Regions from separate parts of the Pseudomonas sp. NPDC098747 genome, predicted to be linked through region 3. Evidence: riboswitches for the same ligand, from Rfam matches in the RefSeq annotation. Region 3 holds a riboswitch; each other region holds the start of a gene.
The links. Region 3 has a riboswitch for cobalamin ahead of ACIQVE_RS22780 (ABC transporter substrate-binding protein). Riboswitches for the same ligand answer to the same signal wherever they lie in the genome.

Region 1 (4,181 bases), on a different contig from region 3:
CATCATCGGCCACCAGCAAGCCACCTTGCTGGTCGATCACCACGCCCACCGGGCGGCCCAGTGCATTCTCGTCCTTGTCGAGGAAGCCAGTCAGCACATCCACCGGTTGGCCCGTCGGTTTGCCTGCCGCGAACGGTACGAAAATCACTTTATAGCCACTGTGCGGCTTGCGGTTCCAGGAGCCGTGCTGGCCAATGAATGCACCTTCCTTGAATTGCGCTGGCAGCTTGTTGCCCTCGGCGAACGTCAGACCCAGCGAAGCGGTGTGCGGGCCAACGGCATAGTCCGGCGAAATGGCTTTAGCGACCAAATCAGGGTTCTGCGGTTCGACGCGCACATCGACGTGCTGGCCGTAATAGCTGAACGGCCAGCCGTAAAAGCCACCGTCCTTGACCGAGGTGATGTAGTCCGGCACCAGATCGCTGCCGATCTCGTCGCGCTCGTTCACCGCTGTCCACAACGCACCACTGGTTGGCTCCCAGGCCAGACCGTTGGGGTTGCGGATGCCCGAAGCGAAGATCCGGTGATTACCGGTTGCCCGGTCCACTTCCCAGATCGCTGCACGACCTTCCTCTTTATCCAGACCATTTTCGCCGACGTTACTGTTCGAGCCGACCGTGACGTACAGCTTGCTGCCGTCTTTGCTGGCGATGACGTTCTTGGTCCAGTGATGGTTCAGCGTGCCGCCAGGCAGATCGACAACCTTGATCGGCTGCGTCTTGATCTCGGTCGCGCCGGGTTCGTAGTTGAAGCGCAGCAGGCGATCGGTGTCGGCGACGTACAGGTCGTTGCCGACCAGTGTCATGCCGAACGGCGAATTGAGGTTTTGCAGGAATACCGTGCGCGTCTCCGCCACACCATCGTGGTCGGCATCGCGCAGCAGCGTAATGCGATTGGGGCTCGGCACACCGGCGCCAGCCTTGCCCATGACGGTCTTCATCACCCAGCCCTTGATGCCTGTGCCGTCATCAGGTTTGGGCGGTGCATTGGTTTCCGCTACCAGCACATCGCCATTGGGCAGTACGTAGAGCCAGCGCGGATGATCGAGGCCTTCGGCAAACGCCGCGACTTGTGTACCTGCCGCAGCGGTAGGTTTACCGCCCTCGGGCCAGCCGACCGCCGGGGCGATATTCACCGTCGGGATCAGGGTTTTGTTTGGTTCGGGCAGTTTCGGTGACGGGCCGGTGCCGTCGGTGACCTGCAGGCTGGACGATTCACCACAGGCGGCGAGCCCTCCGGCGAGGGCGATGACGAAAACGAGCTGGGGCTTGCGCATTGCTGATCTTCCCTATGAATGCATTCCTAGTCATAGAGGCGCGCGCAAGCCCGATGGTTCAAATGCTCAGCCACGAGCCTCTTTGAACAACACGGCAATGCCCGGGTGGTAATTGCCAGCCTCGCTGCGCAACTTGCGATAGGCGTAGGGGAAATACCAGGCGACGGCGCAGGTGTGTTCCTTTTGCAGATCGTCGACCATGTCCTGCAATTCTTCCGGGCTGGCGCTGTGTTGGGCTTTTTGCGGGGCGACAAACAGGCAGCCGAGCTTGAGGTCGCTGGCGTAGCTGATGCGTTTGGCGTCGTTGGTGATGTCCAGCAGGGCTTGGGTCAGGTTTAGATTGTTGACGCGTGGCCAGCGTTGCGTGGCCTGGATAAACGCGCGATCTTCGGTGCCAGCCAGGAACAGGTCGGCGCGGGCATTGCGCTCGCCTTCCTCGTTCTGCTTGCGGGTGCCGGTGTCGTGCAGTGTCACAAACTCCGCCATCCAGGCGGCGGCAGAAAGCAATCCGAGATTGGCTTTCTCGTCATGCCAGTAGGGCGTGTCACTGTCGCCGCGCACGGCGTTGTAACGGTCGATACAGTCAAACCAGCGTTCAAGCACCGGGCGCAGGAATTCCAGGCGCGGATTGCTGATGATCATGCCTTGCATCGTAATCATCCTTATTGTTGTGATGTGCTTTTTCGGTAAAAGCATGGCTCTTTGATATCACTTGTTTCAGCGTGGCACAAGATTGGCGTCGGTTAATTGATCGGCGGCAGTTATTCGCTCGATGACCCCCTCTTTAATTGACGCTCCACCCCCAACCCTCTAACCTTCGCGGCTTGTTTCAGGTGCTCTGTGACCTGCGTCGACAGAGTGAAACAGGGAAGCCGGTGAGGGTTGTCTTCAAGCGAAGAACAACCACGATCCCGGCGCTGCCCCCGCAACGGTAAATGAGTAAAAACTGCGTCTTGTGCCACTGCTCAACAGCGGGAAGGCGCGCAGTCAGGCGAAACGCCGCTCATGAGCCCGGAGACCGGCCTGATTCATCCAACGGCATCACGGTGGGCGATGCCAGGCTTTTTGCCGTCTATTCTTGTGCCTGCCCGCCGTTATCCAGCCTCAACGGAGAGCTCCCCCATGACTGATTCCCCCGAGCGTGACGAGCGCCATCTGGCGCGTATGCAGCGCAAAAAAGCCGTGATTGATGAACGCATCGCCAACTCGCCCGACGAGTGCGGCCTGGTGCTGGTGCTGACCGGCAACGGCAAAGGCAAAAGCAGCTCGGCGTTCGGCATGCTCGCCCGCGCAATGGGTCACGGCATGCAGTGCGGTGTGGTGCAGTTCATCAAGGGACGCAACAGCACCGGTGAGGAGTTGTTCTTCCGCCGCTTCCCCGAGCAGGTGCGCTTTCATGTGATGGGCGAGGGTTTCACTTGGGAAACTCAGGATCGCCAACGCGACATCGCCGCAGCCGAAGCCGCGTGGGCAGTGTCCCGCGAGTTGCTGCGCGATCCGTCGATCGGTCTGGTGGTGCTCGATGAACTGAACATCGCCCTCAAGCATGGCTACCTCGACCTTGATCAGGTGCTCAGCGACTTGCAGGCGCGTCCGCCGATGCAGCACGTGATCGTCACCGGTCGCGCGGCCAAGCCGGAAATGATCGAGATGGGCGACACGGTCACCGAAATGGGCGTGCTCAAACACGCCTTTCAGGCCGGCATCAAAGCGCAGAAAGGCGTTGAACTTTGAATCAGCCACGTCACTGCCCGGCGGTATTGATTGCCGCGCCGGCCTCCGGTCAGGGCAAGACCACCGTCACTGCCGCGCTCGCCCGTTTGCATCGCAATCAAGGGCGCAAGGTGCGCGTGTTCAAGTGCGGCCCGGATTTTCTCGATCCGATGATCCTCGAGCGCGCCAGCGGTGCGCCGGTTTATCAACTCGATATGTGGATGGTCGGCGAGCAGGAAAGTCGTCGCCTGTTGTGGGAAGCCGCCGCCGAAGCCGATCTGATTCTGATCGAAGGCGTGATGGGGCTGTTTGACGGGACGCCGTCGAGCGCCGACCTGGCGCGACATTTCGGCGTACCGGTGCTCGGCGTGATCGACGGCACCGCGATGGCGCAGACCTTTGGTGCGTTGGCGTTGGGGCTGGCGCGCTATCAGCCGGACTTGCCGTTTGCGGGTGTGCTGGCCAATCGCGTCGGGACCTTGCGTCACGCGCAACTGCTTGAAGGCAGCCTGACCGAAGGTTTGCGTTGGTACGGCGCGTTGTCCCGTGAGATCGGGATCGAGTTGCCGAGCCGTCATCTCGGCCTCGTGCAGGCCAGCGAACTGAATGACCTGGATATTCGCCTCGACGCCGCCGCCGCTGCGCTTGCCAGCAGTTGCGAGGTAGCGCTGCCACCTTCTGTGGAGTTCGCGGCGCCAGAAGTGATCGCCGCAGAACCGCTATTAAAAGGCGTGCGAATCGCTATCGCCCGTGATGAAGCGTTTGCCTTCACCTATGGCGCCAGTCTCGATCTGCTGCGGGCGATGGGTGCCGAGTTGAGTTTCTTCTCGCCGATCCGTGACACGCAGTTGCCCGAAGCGGACAGTCTGTATCTGCCGGGCGGCTACCCGGAATTGCACCACGTGGCGTTGTCGCAGAACACCGCGATGCTCGACGCAATCCGCGCGCATCATGCTGCCGGCAAACCATTGCTGGCCGAGTGTGGCGGTATGCTTTATCTGCTCGATTCGTTGACCGATGTCGAAGGCACTCGCGCCGAACTGGTCGGTTTGCTGAGCGGCGATGCGGTGATGCAGAAGCGTCTGGCGGCGTTGGCGCTGCAAGCGGTTGATCTGCCGGAGGGCTCGCTGCGGGGGCACACTTATCACCATTCGTTGACCAACACTGAACTGACGCCGATTGCTCGCGGGTT
Region 2 (4,181 bases), on a different contig from region 3:
TGCCCAACTCGCCAAACTCGTTGACGATCACCGCGATACGACGGCCCTGAGCGTTGTCGAGCATGTGCCGCAGCAACGTGGTTTTGCCCGAACCGAGGAAGCCGGTGACGATGGTGACAGGGAGTTTGGCCAGTGTTTTCATCGGTATGCCCTTTGGCAAGCGGCGGGCATACGGGACGAGAACCGGCCACGCGCGTGCGTGCCTGGAGAGTTCGCCACCGGATCACCCCGCCCGGTTGAAATTGAGAATCTGTGACGAGGCAGGTCTCCTGGCTGACGGCGTTCAGGCGCTGGGCCTGGCATTCGCTGCGCCTTCCCGCGGGCTCAGTGGACTGAGCTTGCAGTGGCGTGGCAGCGAACATCACCGTTCACAGTTGCGGGGGCAGCCGCGGCATTGACCGCGTTCCCTTCTTAGCTTCGGCATCGCCGAAGAACCTCGAAGGCGCAAGGCTACGCATGGTGCAGTGGCGGGTCAATGTTTGGATAGGGGGCATATCCGTTGCTGCGGGTGCTGCCGCTGGCGGTTTCGCTCTTACAGCGAGTCCCTTTTTCAAACGCCAAAAAGGAACCAAAAGACTTTGCCCCGCCGTACGGCGCTTCGCTGAGGCTCAGTGTTCCCTCGCTACGGTGGCCATCCGGGGGCAGTCGCCTGCGGTTTGCTTCGCGGCACCTCCTCTCGATGGATGCGGCTTCGCCGCACGGCGCTGCGCGCCTAACCCCCGGATGAACACCTTCGCTCGGTCTGCCGAAGGGGGCTAAGAGCAAGAGCAACATCAAAAGCCAGATCAAAAGCCAGATCAAAAGCCCCTCACCCTAGCCCTCTCCCTGAGGGAGAGGGGACTGACCGAGGCGATTGGGCGAGGTGCGCCGACGTGGGATACCGAGTCGAGTATAAGTTTTGAAACCAACAGAAATCGGCCCCCTCTCCCTGGGGAGAGGGCTGGGGTGAGGGGCAAATTCACCACAAATCAAAAGCCGAACGCATTGCCTTTCACCACTCAACACAATGAGCGTTAGCTCGAGTGCAGCTCTTGATCTCAAGGCCCCGTCGGCAGGCTGAGTGGAGGGATTGATCCGGGGGTGGGAGCGCAGCGACCGTTTGGCGAAGCCAAACACATCGAGAGGAGGTGCAGCGCAGCAAACCGGAGGCGATGCGCCCGGATCAGTCCCGGAGCGAAGGAACCCCGAGCCCCAGCGAGCGGGCCGAACGTCAGGGTAAAGCCTTTTTGGTTACTTTTTCGGCGTCTGGAAAAAGTGACCCGCCGTAAGGGCGGAACCCTAATCAGCCCCACCCGCAGCAACGGATCCACCCCAAAAAATTGACTAAAAACCCAACCCCATGCTCTCCTACACACCTTGTTACGGGTGCCCTTCACAGGGTGAAACGGGAAACCGGTGAATCATGTGCTTTACTCAAAGCCATGTCAGTCCGGTGCTGCCCCCGCAACGGTAAGCGAGCGAAGCGTCAGATCCACTGTGCCATTGCGGCATGGGAAGGTGACGCTTGCAGGTCGGCCTGACGCCAACCCCTCGTGAGCCCGGAGACCGGCCCGCAACACACAGCGCGCATTGGCGTGCTGCACATAACAAACCCGCGGTGGGCGGGCGCTGTTTGAACCTCTGCGTGCCACGCGCCGCAGGGGTTTTCATGCGCTCTATTCACCTGCTGACATTCCAGAGGGAAGCGCCATGTCAATCATCACCAGCACCGGCAGCAACACGGACAAAATCTCCAGCACCACCACCCTGAGCCAACGCCTGACCGCCGCCATTTTCGCGTCGATCCTGGGTGCAGGCCTGGTTTATTTTGCTGGTTTCTCGCACATCGAAGCCGTGCACAACGCAGCTCACGATACCCGCCACAGCGCCGCGTTCCCGTGCCACTGAGACCTGCCGACATGATCAAGCGAATTGCGCAAACCGCAGGTTTCACCGGTCTGCTGGCCGCCCTGCTCCTCACACTGCTGCAAAGTTTCTGGGTGTCGCCGCTGATTCTTCAAGCCGAAACCTATGAAAAATCCGAACCTGTTGCCGCGGTTCACGAACACGCCGCCGGCACCGCCGCCCACACCCATGATGCCGAAGCCTGGGAGCCGCAAGACGGCTGGCAGCGCATAGTCTCGACCACGGGCGGCAATCTGGTGGTGGCCGTGGGTTTTGCTCTGATGCTCGCCGGCCTCTACACCCTGCGCGCGCCGACCAAAACCTCGCAAGGTCTGCTCTGGGGCCTGGCCGGTTACGCGACGTTCGTTCTCGCGCCGACCCTGGGCCTGCCACCTGAACTGCCGGGCACTGCGGCGGCGGATCTGGCTTCGCGGCAGTTGTGGTGGATCAGCACCGCCGCGTCAACCGCTGCGGGTTTGGCGTTGATTGCGTTCAGCCGTCATTGGTTGATGAAAATTCTCGGCATGGCCATTCTCGCCGTACCGCACGTGATCGGCGCACCGCAACCCGAAGTGCATTCGATGCTCGCTCCTGAAGCGCTGGAAGCGCAGTTCAAAATCGCTTCGCAGTTGACCAACGTAGCGTTCTGGCTGGCCCTGGGCCTGATCAGTGCATGGTTGTTCCGCCGCAATAACGCTGGTCAATACCACGCATGACGAATGACAGCGCAGCGCCGACCTTCGTGGTCGGACTGGGCTGCCAGCGCGGCTGCCCTGCCAGCACGCTGCGCGCGTTACTCGATCAAGCGTTGCAAGCTCATCGCATCGAACTGCATGCGGTGAAGGCTTTGGCCAGTATCGACTTGAAGCGCGATGAACCCGGTTTGCAGGAACTCGCCGAACAACTGGCCCTGCCGCTGCTGTACTTCAGCAGTGAGGAGTTGGCCAATTATGAACAGCAACTGAGCCACCACTCGCAAATTGCCTTCGAGCGAACCGGTTGTTATGGCGTAGCGGAAAGTGCCGCGTTGGCACTTGCCGAACAGTTGATTCAGGCACCGGCAAAGCTACTGATTTCCCGACAAAAATACGCTCAGGCAACGCTGGCATTGGCCGGCGCCGCGTAAATTCCCGATAATCCCCGCCATCAATCATGAGCAATCTTCATCTGAAGCATTGCCGCGCCTCTTTCCCAAGGATTCTACGATGACCGTTTACTTCATCGGTGCCGGCCCCGGCGACCCGGAATTGATCACCGTCAAAGGCCAGCGGCTGATCCGCAGTTGCCCGGTGATCATCTACGCAGGTTCGCTGGTGCCGGCGGCGGTGCTGGACGGTCATCAGGCAGAGACACTGGTCAACAGCGCTGAATTGCATCTGGAACAGATCATCGATCTGATCAAAACCGCCCATGCCAACGGCCAGGATGTGGCGCGGGTGCATTCGGGGGACCCGAGTCTGTATGGCGCGATTGGCGAGCAGATTCGCTATTTACGAGAACTGAATATCCCGTTTGAAATCATCCCGGGAGTGACGGCGACAGCGGCATGCGCGGCGTTGTTGGGTGCAGAACTGACCCTGCCGGATGTGTCGCAGAGCGTGATCCTCACCCGTTACGCCGACAAAACGGCAATGCCGGCCGGCGAAGAGTTGGGCAGTCTGGCGCAGCATGGCGCGACAATGGCGATTCATCTGGGGGTCAATCATCTGGAAAAGATCCTGACTGAATTGCTGCCGCATTACGGCGCGGATTGCCCGATCGCGGTAATTCACCGAGCGACCTGGCCGGATCAGGATTGGGTCGTGGGGACGCTCGCGGATATCGCCGAGAAGGTCGCCGCCAAAGGGTTTCGGCGCACGGCGTTGATTCTGGTTGGGCGGGTGTTGGGGAGTGAGGTGTTCAGCGAGTCATCGCTGTATCGCGCCGGGCATGCGCACCTTTACCGACCCTGAAAGCAATTGTGGCGAGGGGATTGAGCGAAACGTCGCACCGCCTCGTTGAACTGCGCAGCAGTACCATTTCTGGGGCCGCTGCGCGACCCAACGGGGATAAACCCCCTCGCCACAGGTTAAGTGTCTGGCCATATAAAACAGTCAGGCATAAAAAAACGGCACTCACGGGTGCCGTTTTTTATGTTCGCAGTGAACACCTGACTTAGTAGTAGGCGTTTTCTTTCTGCGTATGGTCGGTCACGTCGCGAACGCCTTTGAGCTCCGGAATGCGCTCAAGCAAGGTGCGCTCGATGCCTTCCTTCAGGGTCACGTCGGCCTGACCGCAACCTTGGCAACCGCCGCCAA
Region 3 (4,181 bases):
TGGCGCAATTGCGTCCGTGCAGCGCTCCTGTTTGCCAGACGCGCTCGCCGAGTTTCACCAGCAATGTCCACAGTGCCGCACGCGTGTCATCCCGGGTCTGTCGATGGAATTGGTGAACCTGGTCGACGCGGGCGAGATCGACATGGCCGCCATCATTCGCCCGCCCTTCTCGCTCCAGAGTGACCTGCGCTGGACGACGCTGGCGCTTGAGCCCTACCGTCTGATCGTGCCACGCGAAGTCGAGGGAGAGGACTGGTCGGAGCTGCTTTGCAGCCAGCCATTCATTCGCTATGACCGATCATCCTTCGGCGGCCGGCAAGTCGACCGCTTTCTGCGACAAATGCATTTCACCCTGCACGAAGTCTGCGAACTGGATGAACTGGAGGCCATCATCAAACTGGTCGAAAACGGCGTTGGGGTTGCGTTGGTACCGCAGACAACACCCACTCCGCAATGGCCGGCAGGCGTTCGAGCAATCGATCTCGGCCCACATACCTTTCACCGCGATATCGGGCTCGTACATCGTTCTCGCCGAAGCTTTACCGAACCGGTGCGGATACTGGCTGAGCTGATCAGTGATCAATTCAACGGTGGCTTAACGTGACGGTGACCAGCGTTTACCAAGGATCCCGGGCGATTATCTGGAGTCTTTGATCGGCCTTGAATGCATATTACGACCCACCCCTCACATACTGATTTCGACCCTTTGCCTTGGCGTTGTACAGCGCCTGATCGGCCACCTCGATCAACCCTTGCAGGTGATCCAGTTCCAAAGCCGTGGCGGTAGCAATCCCGATGCTGACACTGACGCGGCCCAGCGGGCTGGCGTTGTGGGGGATGTTTACTTGCTGCAAACGGTCGATGATCAGTTGCGCCACTACGGCGGCTCCGTCGCTGTCGGTGTCTGGCATGATGACGCCCATCTCTTCACCTCCATACCGTGCCACCAAGTCCGAAGGCCGCCGCACACACTCCTCCAGAATTTTGCCAACGGTTTGCAGACAGGCGTCTCCGGCTACATGACCGAGTGAGTCGTTGAACAGCTTGAAGTGGTCGATATCGATCATCAGCAATGCCAACGTCGTACCGTTACGTCGTGCGCGCCGTGCTTCCATGGCGAGGCTCTTATCAAAACAGCGTCGATTGGCCAGACCGGTCAGGGCGTCTTTCATCGCCAGCAACTCAAGTTGCCGATTGGTTGAGAGCAACTGCTGCTGAGTTCCTCGCAACTGATCTTCTGCCCTGGTGCGCCGACGGATATCCAGAATCAGGAACCAGCCGATGAGGCCCGTGAGACCCAGCAGCCCAGTCACCACCACCGCCGACAACAATGCCTCCGTTCGCCATGCAGCAAGGGCCTCGCGCTTGCCGAGTGCCACAGTCGTTATCAGTGGCAACCGGTCACTCTTGCGGAAGGCGTAGAGCCGCTCCACGCCATCCAGGCTGGATGTAAACGACGCAGTGCCGACTGATCGATCGACCAGATACTTGGCATAGATGGGTGATTTGGAAAAGTTGCGGCCCATGTCCTGCTCGCGGAATGGATAGCGAACCAGCAACGTCCCATCGGTGTAGGACAAGCCGATGGCGCCCTCCTGCCCCACGTCGATTTTTCCGAACAACCGAAGAAAGTTTTCGACGCCCAAGGTGACCGCCACCACCCCGGCAAACTCACCGCCAGCATCATTGAAGCGGCGGCTGACGGTGATCACCCACTCTTGGTTGGTGCGGCTCTGGATGGGCGGACCGATAAAGGTTTCACGGGAGGGATCATCGCGATGATGTATGAAATAGGCCCGATCGCTGCTGTTTGCCCCGGCCGGAATCGGTCGATTGGAGGACATCAGCCAGCGTCCCTGATTATCGTAGATGGTGATACCACTGAGCTGTGGCATCAACGGTTCCTGGCGGTTGATCAATGCACTCAGTCGCTGAATCTGTGCCGGCCCACTGCCTTCGGTTTCCAGGCGTTCGACAAGCCCGAGTAACAGCAGCGAGCTTTGGCGGACGGTCCCTTCGGAGTAGGTAGAAAGCGCCTGGGTCAGGTTCAAGCCATGGACATCCACCTCCTCCAGTGCTCGATCTCGCGAGGCCAATACTTTCCAGACAGTCAGTGACGCCAGGGAGCAACCGATGACCAGCAGCAAAAGCACAACCAGGTGGGAATCACGCTTCACGTTACTACCTTAAGGAAAGTCCGGTTTTCCGTTCCAGCGTCTATTGGGTCAGGGCAATAGCTGGAGCCATGCATCCTCTTCTTGAACAAGGATACAAGCAGTGGTGAATCGTTGCAGCAACTCAATAGGAGGGAGGAAAAGGCACATTCGCCACCGCCCCTTCGACTGACGCCGCCCCATGCTTGAAACAAGCACGCCCGTTCGCCTCAACCGCCACGATCGGCTACCATGCCGCCCGCCGGTTTCCAATTGGGATTAATAGGGAATCCGTGATGCGCCCAACGCATCAAACGGAACTGCCCCCGCAACTGTAGATGCTGAGCCTGCTTCTGAACTGCCACTGGGATTGCTCCCGGGAAGGCTGGAGCAGGCGATGACGCATCAGTCAGGAGACCTGCCGGCCAAGCAACAATCACTAACCGGCGGGGTGTCCGGGAAGGACATCTTTGTGCGCGTCACTTCGGTGATCGACCTTGCACTGCTTATCCGGCAGCGTTCGAGATGTGTTTCCAGACCCTACACCCTGGCTCCGTGTACGGTTCAAATGGAGATTGCATCATGCTGTTGCCTCGTTTTGTCGCCCTCGTCGCTGGCCTGGGTCTTGGCGCCCTCGCCCATGCAGCACCGACGCAGTATCCCCTGACAATTGAAAACTGCGGCAGCACGCTGACCTTCGCGCAGGCCCCTGCCCGTGCGGTGTCGATCGGCCAGGCCGGCACGGAGATGCTTTTCGCGCTCGGGCTGGGTGACAAATTGGTCGGGACTTCGGTGTGGTTCAACGACGTGCTGCCTCAGTACAAGGCGCAAAACGACAAGATCGAACGCTTGGCCGATAACGAACCGAGTTTCGAGTCGGTGATCGCCAAACGCCCGCAGCTAGTGGCTGTCGAACTGGAATGGATGGTCGGGCCACAAGGCGCCGTCGGCACCCGCGAGCAGTTTCACGAACTGAAGATTCCGACCTATTTGATGCCCTCTGACTGCGAGGCCAAGGACAATCTGGTCGGCGCCGACGGCACCCGTCTTGCGCCGTTTCGCATCGACAGCATCTATAAAAGCATCACCCAGTTCGGTGAGATTTTTGATGTTCAGCCGCGTGCTCAACAGCTGAACGCAGACCTCAAGGCCAGCCTCGCCAAGTCAATTGCGATGGCGCACAACAAGAACCTGAAAGACACCAGCGCACTGGTCTGGTTTTCCAGTGCCAGTCTGGATATCGACCCGTACGTCGCCGGGCACAAGGGTGTTCCAGACTTCATGCTCGACACGCTGGGCGTGCGCAACGTGGTGGAGTCGGATGAAGAATGGCCAACCGTCGGATGGGAAACCATCGCCAAAGCCAACCCGACATTCCTGATCATCGCGCGCATGGATCGCCGGCGCTTCCCGGCTGACGACTATCTGAAGAAGCTGGAATTCCTGCGCAGCGATCCCGTGACCCGCAACATGGACGCCGTGAAAAACAACCGCATCATCATTCTCGACGCCATGGCCATGCAGGCGAGCATGAGGACGTTCGACGGCATCGCAGCGCTGGCCACCGCTATCAACGGTTACGACCTGTCCAAATGACCACGACGTTGATACGCACCGTGCTTGCACTGGCGTTTCTGCTTTTAGCGGTGATTGCTGGTGTGGCCATTGGTGAGACAACCATTGATCCCATCGTGGTGTTCCAGGTGCTGGCCAACAAATTGTGGGCGGCCGGGTATGTACTCGATCCCATCGATGAGGGCATCGTCTGGAACTATCGCCTGACGCGCGCGCTGGTGGCTGCTGCTTGCGGCGCTGGCCTGGCGACTTGCGGGGTGATTCTGCAATCGCTGTTGCGCAACCCGTTGGCCGATCCGTATTTGCTGGGCATTTCCGCTGGTGCATCGACGGGCGCGGTGATGGTTGCGTTGCTGGGCTTCGGCGCGGGGGCGATTTCCATGTCCGTCGGTGCGTTTGGCGGCGCCGTTGTGGCTTTCGCCGTGGTGGTTTTGCTTGGCCGTGCCAGCGGTT

Region 1: linked by a shared signal. The riboswitch ahead of cobO (cob(I)yrinic acid a,c-diamide adenosyltransferase) and the one ahead of ACIQVE_RS22780 (ABC transporter substrate-binding protein) in region 3 are both predicted to bind cobalamin.
Region 2: linked by a shared signal. The riboswitch ahead of ACIQVE_RS04635 (CbtB domain-containing protein) and the one ahead of ACIQVE_RS22780 (ABC transporter substrate-binding protein) in region 3 are both predicted to bind cobalamin.

The regions. Positions count from the first base shown of each region.
Region 1 is NZ_JBIWAL010000036.1:32,298-36,478, reverse strand. Features, by position in the region: gene ACIQVE_RS20195 (PQQ-dependent sugar dehydrogenase) at 1-1,276, opposite strand, end outside; gene ACIQVE_RS20190 (hypothetical protein) at 1,343-1,927, opposite strand; cobalamin riboswitch at 2,091-2,318, shown strand; gene cobO (cob(I)yrinic acid a,c-diamide adenosyltransferase) at 2,399-3,010, shown strand; gene ACIQVE_RS20180 (cobyrinate a,c-diamide synthase) at 3,007-4,181, shown strand, end outside.
Region 2 is NZ_JBIWAL010000005.1:60,149-64,329, forward strand. Features, by position in the region: gene cobW (cobalamin biosynthesis protein CobW) at 1-142, opposite strand, end outside; cobalamin riboswitch at 242-454, opposite strand; cobalamin riboswitch at 1,347-1,569, shown strand; gene ACIQVE_RS04635 (CbtB domain-containing protein) at 1,690-1,887, shown strand; gene ACIQVE_RS04640 (CbtA family protein) at 1,899-2,600, shown strand; gene ACIQVE_RS04645 (cobalamin biosynthesis protein) at 2,597-3,010, shown strand; gene cobM (precorrin-4 C(11)-methyltransferase) at 3,090-3,836, shown strand; gene nfuA (Fe-S biogenesis protein NfuA) at 4,039-4,181, opposite strand, start outside.
Region 3 is NZ_JBIWAL010000047.1:6,907-11,087, reverse strand. Features, by position in the region: gene ACIQVE_RS22790 (LysR substrate-binding domain-containing protein) at 1-604, shown strand, start outside; gene ACIQVE_RS22785 (diguanylate cyclase domain-containing protein) at 672-2,177, opposite strand; cobalamin riboswitch at 2,400-2,594, shown strand; gene ACIQVE_RS22780 (ABC transporter substrate-binding protein) at 2,736-3,749, shown strand; gene ACIQVE_RS22775 (FecCD family ABC transporter permease) at 3,746-4,181, shown strand, end outside.